3 regions of the Paenibacillus sp. V4I7 genome follow, and region 2 is predicted to be linked to each of the others. Evidence: riboswitches for the same ligand, from Rfam matches in the RefSeq annotation. Region 2 holds a riboswitch; each other region holds the start of a gene.
The links. Region 2 has a riboswitch for ZMP and ZTP ahead of QFZ80_RS20245 (DJ-1/PfpI family protein). Riboswitches for the same ligand answer to the same signal wherever they lie in the genome.
Positions count from the first base shown of each region.

Region 1: it holds a riboswitch for ZMP and ZTP, as region 2 does, so the genes downstream of both, rpiB (ribose 5-phosphate isomerase B) here and QFZ80_RS20245 (DJ-1/PfpI family protein) in region 2, are expected to answer to the same signal.
Region 3: it holds a riboswitch for ZMP and ZTP, as region 2 does, so the genes downstream of both, QFZ80_RS04845 (bifunctional 5,10-methylenetetrahydrofolate dehydrogenase/5,10-methenyltetrahydrofolate cyclohydrolase) here and QFZ80_RS20245 (DJ-1/PfpI family protein) in region 2, are expected to answer to the same signal.

Region 1 is NZ_JAUSZD010000002.1:7,200,587-7,202,846, reverse strand. Features, by position in the region: gene QFZ80_RS33685 (low molecular weight protein arginine phosphatase) at 1-550, shown strand, start outside; ZMP/ZTP riboswitch at 627-707, shown strand; gene rpiB (ribose 5-phosphate isomerase B) at 811-1,269, shown strand; gene QFZ80_RS33675 (TIGR01440 family protein) at 1,310-1,915, shown strand; gene QFZ80_RS33670 (serine hydroxymethyltransferase) at 1,981-2,260, shown strand, end outside.
Region 2 is NZ_JAUSZD010000002.1:4,119,185-4,121,444, reverse strand. Features, by position in the region: gene QFZ80_RS20250 (hypothetical protein) at 82-303, shown strand; gene QFZ80_RS20245 (DJ-1/PfpI family protein) at 480-1,073, opposite strand; ZMP/ZTP riboswitch at 1,136-1,214, opposite strand; gene QFZ80_RS20240 (GlcG/HbpS family heme-binding protein) at 1,365-1,838, shown strand; gene QFZ80_RS20235 (sugar phosphate isomerase/epimerase family protein) at 1,901-2,260, opposite strand, start outside.
Region 3 is NZ_JAUSZD010000002.1:801,813-804,072, reverse strand. Features, by position in the region: gene QFZ80_RS04850 (FAD-dependent oxidoreductase) at 1-976, shown strand, start outside; ZMP/ZTP riboswitch at 1,057-1,136, shown strand; gene QFZ80_RS04845 (bifunctional 5,10-methylenetetrahydrofolate dehydrogenase/5,10-methenyltetrahydrofolate cyclohydrolase) at 1,197-2,048, shown strand; gene QFZ80_RS04840 (hypothetical protein) at 2,175-2,260, shown strand, end outside.

The DNA of each region.
Region 1 (2,260 bases), 3.1 Mb from region 2:
TCCATTAGCAGAAGGTTTGCTGCGTATCAGGGTGCACCAAGAAGGACTTGCGGCGGAGGTTCGTTCAGCAGGGGTATCCGCGGTGACGGGCGGTCCAATTTCCCGAAATAGTGCATCGCTTTTACAGGAAGCGGGCTTCAAGGAGTCCATTAGTTCTTTGGCGATCCAAGAGTCTGAAGTGAATTGGGCTGATCTCATTTTGACTATGACGATGGGGCATAAACGCACGGTCATCCAGCGGTTTCCGAGTGCGATTGAGAAAACTTTTACGCTCAAAGAGTACGTCGAGGATGATGCTCGTATTTTACAGGCGATTGAGGAAAGGGAGCAGCTCGTTACAGAGCTTCAGCTCAAACAGGCTCTTTCGCAAGCCGTGTCTGTTGAAGAAAGAAGCCGCATTTTTAAACTTGAACATGCGATTCCTGACTTTGATATTTCTGACCCGTATGGAGGCTCCATAGAGATTTACCGACGAACGGCAGAGGAAATCAGCGGGAGTTTAGATAAATTGGTTCAGAAAATACGTGCACGAAACGAAGACTCCAAATAACTCAGGTTTCAGATATACGAATTGCGGATACATCTTTACACATGGGGTAGAATGCGATAAAATAGAGGTATCAATCAAGACTCAATGTAACTGGCGACGAGTGGGAGTAACCACAATGGAGCATTGAGCTATACGGCCGGTCGCCTGGGCAAAAGAGCAACGCGCGTTTTCTAGCGTGTCCGCTCTTTTTTTCGTTTTCTGGTGAGCTTTGGGATATAATAGGATGGTCGAATTCGAACAAGCAAAGGAGCGTTCTATTCATGAAAATTGCCTTAGGTGCGGATCATGCAGGCTATCGTTTGAAAGATGTTATCATTCCTTTTATTGAGTCATTAGGTCACCAAGTCGTCGATTACGGCTGCAGCTGTGCAGATTCGGTCGATTATCCCGACTATGCGCTTAAAGTTTGTGAGCAAGTGGTATCAGGCGAAGCTGACAAAGGGATTCTGATTTGTGGAACGGGTATCGGGATGTCGATTGCCGCGAATAAGGTTCCGGGTATCCGATGTGCACTCGTACACGATCTATTTTCAGCGAAAGCGACGCGCGAGCACAATGATACGAACGTACTTGCCCTAGGGGAACGTGTTATTGGACCGGGTGTAGCGGAGGAAATCGTGAAAATCTGGCTCGAAACCGAGTTTTCCCAAGGTGTTCGCCACCAGAATCGTATTAACAAAGTGCAAAGTATCGAAGACCGTTTCACATTGCATCCATAGCATATTTCCTAACGGAAAATTCCAGAAACGAGGGATCATGATGACAGATTCCATTCTTTCTAATGTTGCCGAGGCTTTTGAAACGAATCTTCGGGAATTGGTCAAAGTCGGCAATCTAAGATCAGGTCACATTCTGATTATCGGAACGAGCACGAGTGAAATTCTCGGGCATAGGATCGGTACCTCAGGTACGCTTGATGCGGCTAAGCCGCTCTTCGAAACGGCGCAGCGCATAAGCCGCGAGTTCAGGCTGCACTTAGCCTTTCAATGCTGTGAGCATTTGAACCGTGCAATCGTTATTGAGGAAGAGCTGCTATTGCGTGCGCCTCAGCTTGAGCCAGTCTCAGTCATTCCAGTGCCAAAGGCCGGAGGTTCGATGGCCTCCTATGCGTATCGCCATTTCACGAAGCCGGTCGTTGTCGAGACGATTCAGGCACATGCCGGAATCGATATTGGCAGCACGCTCATCGGGATGCATCTGCGCCCAGTTGCTGTGCCAGCAAGGCCGCCAGTGCGTAATATTGGCCATGCCTATGTAACGATGGCTTTTACCCGGCCTAAGCTGATTGGAGGTACAAGAGCTGTATACCTACCTGATGAAGCGGAACAACTCTATCAAACAGCCGCACCCGATGCAGATTGTTAAACTTTTAAGATATCAAATTGAATTAAGACTTATCAGATAAGACTACCCTGTAGGAGGAATTTAATATGACAAACTTTTTGAGCAAACAAGATCCTAAAATTGTAGCAGCCATGAACCTTGAACTTGCCCGTCAACGTGACAAAATTGAGCTTATTGCATCTGAAAACATCGTTAGCCAAGCTGTTCTTGAAGCTATGGGTACAGTGTTAACGAACAAATATGCAGAAGGTTACCCAGGCAAAAGATATTATGGCGGCTGCGAGCACGTAGACATCGTTGAAGATATCGCTCGCGATCGCGCAAAAGAGCTTTTCGGTGCTGAGCACGCGAACGTTCAACCGCATT
Region 2 (2,260 bases):
TAAAGTTGATCATGATTGGCAGCAAAAATTTGCGTTTTTCTACTTATGCCTTTACACTTAAAACAAAAATGGAGTGGTGAAATGAGTAAAGGCAGAGTTTGGAACAAGGGTAAACGCAACGGAGGTGGCGGACCAGCGGCTGGAACGGGTTATAAGGAAAAGCTAGCGGCCACCATGCAAGCGGAGGGTAAAACCGTCGAGATTATCGATCTTAAGAATCCGATAAATCAGGTTCAACGTATGAATCGTGAGAATTGGGTCGAGAGGCCCGTTCGTGTTAACCGTGAACAACCTAAAAAATAATACAGATAAGCCTATCCAGACACTTTATGAGTGTTGGGTGGGCTTATTTTATTTTGAAAGTTCCCCCCTGTTGTACAAAGTGCAACAACATGAAAGGGATGAGCGAGTAATTAAACACTTTTCTTTCACACTCTCGTCCAAGGCAAAGTGTAAGCCGTATATTCTCGAGTAGCTTATTACTCCAAATTTACATTTGATAACTGTCCCGCTTGATAGTAAGGGTAATCCATCTTTTGTTGAACTTGCTGTACGAAATGTGAATCCGTAAGCGATTCAATGACGAATAATCCTAAATCAATGGATGCCGAAACTCCGCCGCCGGTAAAAAGATTCCCGTCTCTGACGATTCGTTTTTTAACGACTTCGGAACAGTAAGGCGTCAATAAGTCATAAGCGGAAGGATTGGTGGTTGCCTTTTTTTCATGTAAGAATCCGGCTGCACCTAGTAACAACGCACCTGTACACACAGAAGCTTTGTAAGTCACTTTAGCTGAGGTTTGGAGCCAAGTGATGAAGGCAGAGTCGAATCTAAGGCTTCTCGTTGAAAATCCGCCAGGTACAAACAGGAGATCATATCCTGATAGGTCGGGATAGACATGTCTTGCCTTTACAGTTAAGCCTCGGTCGTCCGTAATTTCCTCCTTATTGGAGCAAAAATCCCAAGTGACGTTCTCTTTGGCTCCCAAAATGCCCATCCATGTGATAGCTTCAAAGAAGCCAGCGAAGTCTAACGTGGTCATTCCATCGAATAGTACGAATGCCATTTTCATACACAGCCACCTGACCTTTCAATTGTCATAAAAGCACAAAAAAGCATTTGATTAAGGATCAAATACTTTGCCCAGGCGTACGGCTGTTAGCAATGTGCTCCCTCATGGTTATCCATGTTTACGCCAGTCACACATCGGGTTGATTTCTATAATCTTACAATTACTCGCACCGAAATTCAATATCTTTTTTCAAGTGACGACCATGACATAAACCTTTCACGTCCCCATATGAATGGAAGAGGCGTTTGTTGCGTACGTCATAATGGCCGACAAGCTGGGAGGGAATGACTTATGAAATCGGTGTTTAAGCTTGAAGTAGAGGAAGCGAGAGTCATGATCGCAGCAGGCATACAAGCGGCAATAGAAGCGAATACAGCCGAAACGATATGTATCGTAGACGATGGCGGGTATCTAATTGCGTTAGAAAGAATGAATGGCGCTCGCAATACGAGCCCGGAAATCGCCATAGCTAAGGCTTTTACAGCTAGCGGTCACAGGCGTTCTACGCATTTGTTTAATCAGCCAGGTGGCCCAGCAACCATCCATGGTGAGGCATTTGGTATTCATGCAATGATGCCGGGTAAATTTGCCATTTTCGTCGGTGGGCTTCCGATTGTGGTGAACGGGAGTGTCATTGGAGGAGTCGGTGTAAGTGGAGGAAATGGAGAGGATGATATTGCGGTGGGGGTTGCGGCGTTAAAGGCGCTGCAGTCTTATTTGGGTAACGCGTATGAAGTCATGACAGAGCCTGATATAAAGAAATAGACATCATTTCAAATAGGAAAGCCCCAGTCCCTCAGATGATAGAGAGAACGGGGCCAATTTCCTTAACTCAAAAGGCTTCTTACGTATTGAATGGTTTCGTCAATCGTATCATCCGCAAGTTGTTCTAAAGAGATGTCGATCCCCGGTTTTACCCGGTGCAGCTTCTCTAAGAACGTTTTTGTTTGGAAAATACCCTTACCAGATCGTACCTCTTGCCGTTTGTTGTTCTGAATGACAACATCCTTAAGATGGGCAAGGACGATACGATCACCGAAAGCAGCAAAGGCTTGATCCAGGAAAACTTCTTGTGCCTCAACAGCAGTAGGTGGCATTAGATTCACTGGATCAAACACAACCCCCAGATTACTGGAAGGAATCTCATCCAAAATTCGAACCATTTTCTCAGTACTAGATAACGTGTG
Region 3 (2,260 bases), 3.3 Mb from region 2:
AGACGCAGCGGTCCTCGGTCTGAAGAACGCGGATGCGGCCGACCTCGTGCTCCGCGCTGAGATGACCGCGTCCAGCACCATGACGCGACTTGCACTCGAGCAATCTGCGTCGGTGCTGCCGCTGATCGCGCATGTGGCGCTGCTCGTGCCCGTAGATCCGTTCATTGACGGCATCGAGCTGCTGCTGGATGCTTCGGAGGCTACGGAGCTGACAGTCGAGCTCTGGAGCACTGGGAAGCCGCAGAACTACGTCCCACACACACAGGTGACGTCTATTCAAGTGGCAGTGGCTGAGGGTTCTCAGCAGTGGGTAAAGGCAGCCCTTTCTTGGCGTCCTGAAACCGCTCAGAATGCTTTTATCATTCTCAGAAGCAACCCGGTGCTTTCCGTTCATCTATCCGCCAAGCCTCAGACAGGCGTGCTGTCCTTCAAACATGATGCTGCATCAGAAGACACCGTAGATTTCGGTGATATGCATCATCATCAGCCGGTCATTGATTGGAGCGCTAAAGCATTCAATCGGAAGCCAATCTGCTTCCGTCTGCTCTCTCCTACATCCGCATTCACAGCCGATAAAGCCGCCGATGGGTATAAGCGTCCTTACGGAGGCCCACATCTGTGGTCGTCGGCTGGCTTGGATGCCTCCCAGCCAGAATGGCTTGAAGTCAGTTGGCCGGAGGCTGTGCGGATTCAGAGCGTACATCTCACTTTCAATGATGACGTGAACGAAGATTTAATTAATTTGCATCATCATCGGACGGAATTCGAGATCATTCCTGAACTGGTCAAAGACTACAAACTTCAGGCCTTCATCGGCGGTGACTGGACTACAGTGGCTGAAGGGCTCGATAATCATACGCGCAAACATGTTCATCTTTTACCGGAAGCTGTGACGACGGATCGACTTCGTGTGGTCGTTGAAGCGACGAATGGGACGGAACGGGCAGAGATTGTTGAAATTCGTTGTTATGGTTAATCGAAGGCAATCAACAACAGCCATAAATCATTCTAAGAGTTGCATATTCTATAACCTGCAATTATGATAAGATCAATTAAAAGTTGATGTGTGACTGGCGAAGCATGGATACCCATGAGGAAGCACATTGATGTTACAGCCGTACGCCTGGGCAGAGGTAAGGGGATTCATCCCCTTGCCTCTTTGTGTTTTTACAAACAAATGAAGGGTTGAGGGTAAAATGAATTCAGAAAAATTGATTTTGGATGGTACACGCGTTGCGAAAAGCATCAAAGAAACGTTAGTCGAAAAAATCAACCAACTGTCTGTAAGAGGTATCCAGCCATGTTTAGCTGCGATACTTGTTGGCGATGACCCTTCTTCCGAAACCTATGTACGTATGAAAAGCAGTGCATGCAAGCAGCTAGGCATTGATTCCAGACGAATCCACCTAAATAAAGCAACGACAACAGAGGAGCTTGTTGCCGTTATCCAACAATTAAACGCGGACCCTCAGATCCATGGTATTTTATTGCAGCATCCGGTTCCACACCATATTGACGAAAGAGCCGCGTTTGAAGCTATTCAGATCGAAAAAGATGTGGATGGTGTTACCATGCAGGGCTTTGCTCAAAATGCTTTTGGAATGGCCAGCTTTCCATCCTGTACCCCAGCCGCCATTCTAGCTATTCTTGATTATTATCAGATTCCAATTGAAGGCAAGCACGCGGTAATCGTTGGTCGGAGTCCTATTCTAGGTAAACCCGTATCACTTATGCTGCTGAATAGAGACGCAACCGTAACCATTTGCCATTCAAAAACATGTAATCTCCCCCTCATCATCGGATTAGCTGATATTGTCGTTGCAGCCGTTGGTAAACCTGCATTTATTCAAGGAGCATGGATAAAGGAAGGTGCTGTCGTTTTAGATGCTGGATATAATGCTGGTAATATTGGCGATGTCGATTTCGATGCTTGTCACAAAAAGGCCAGCGCAATTACCCCTGTCCCTGCTGGAATAGGCCCGGTGACCATCGCAATGCTGCTCAAACACACCGTCCTTGCTGCCGAAAAAAGTAAAATGATTACTTGAGTTTCCGACATTCTTTTTTCTAAAATAGGTCTTAATAACCCTTGCTTAACCTTACATGGTATGTTATATTAAAAGTGCATCAAATCAAGGTTTCCACTTCAAAAAGTTGACATAGGAGTGATACAAATGGGCAACAATTCCGTACAAATCCCGCAAGGTGAAGAATTGATTCGTGTAGAAATGACGGTTAAGGAAGCGCTTGCATTGACAGG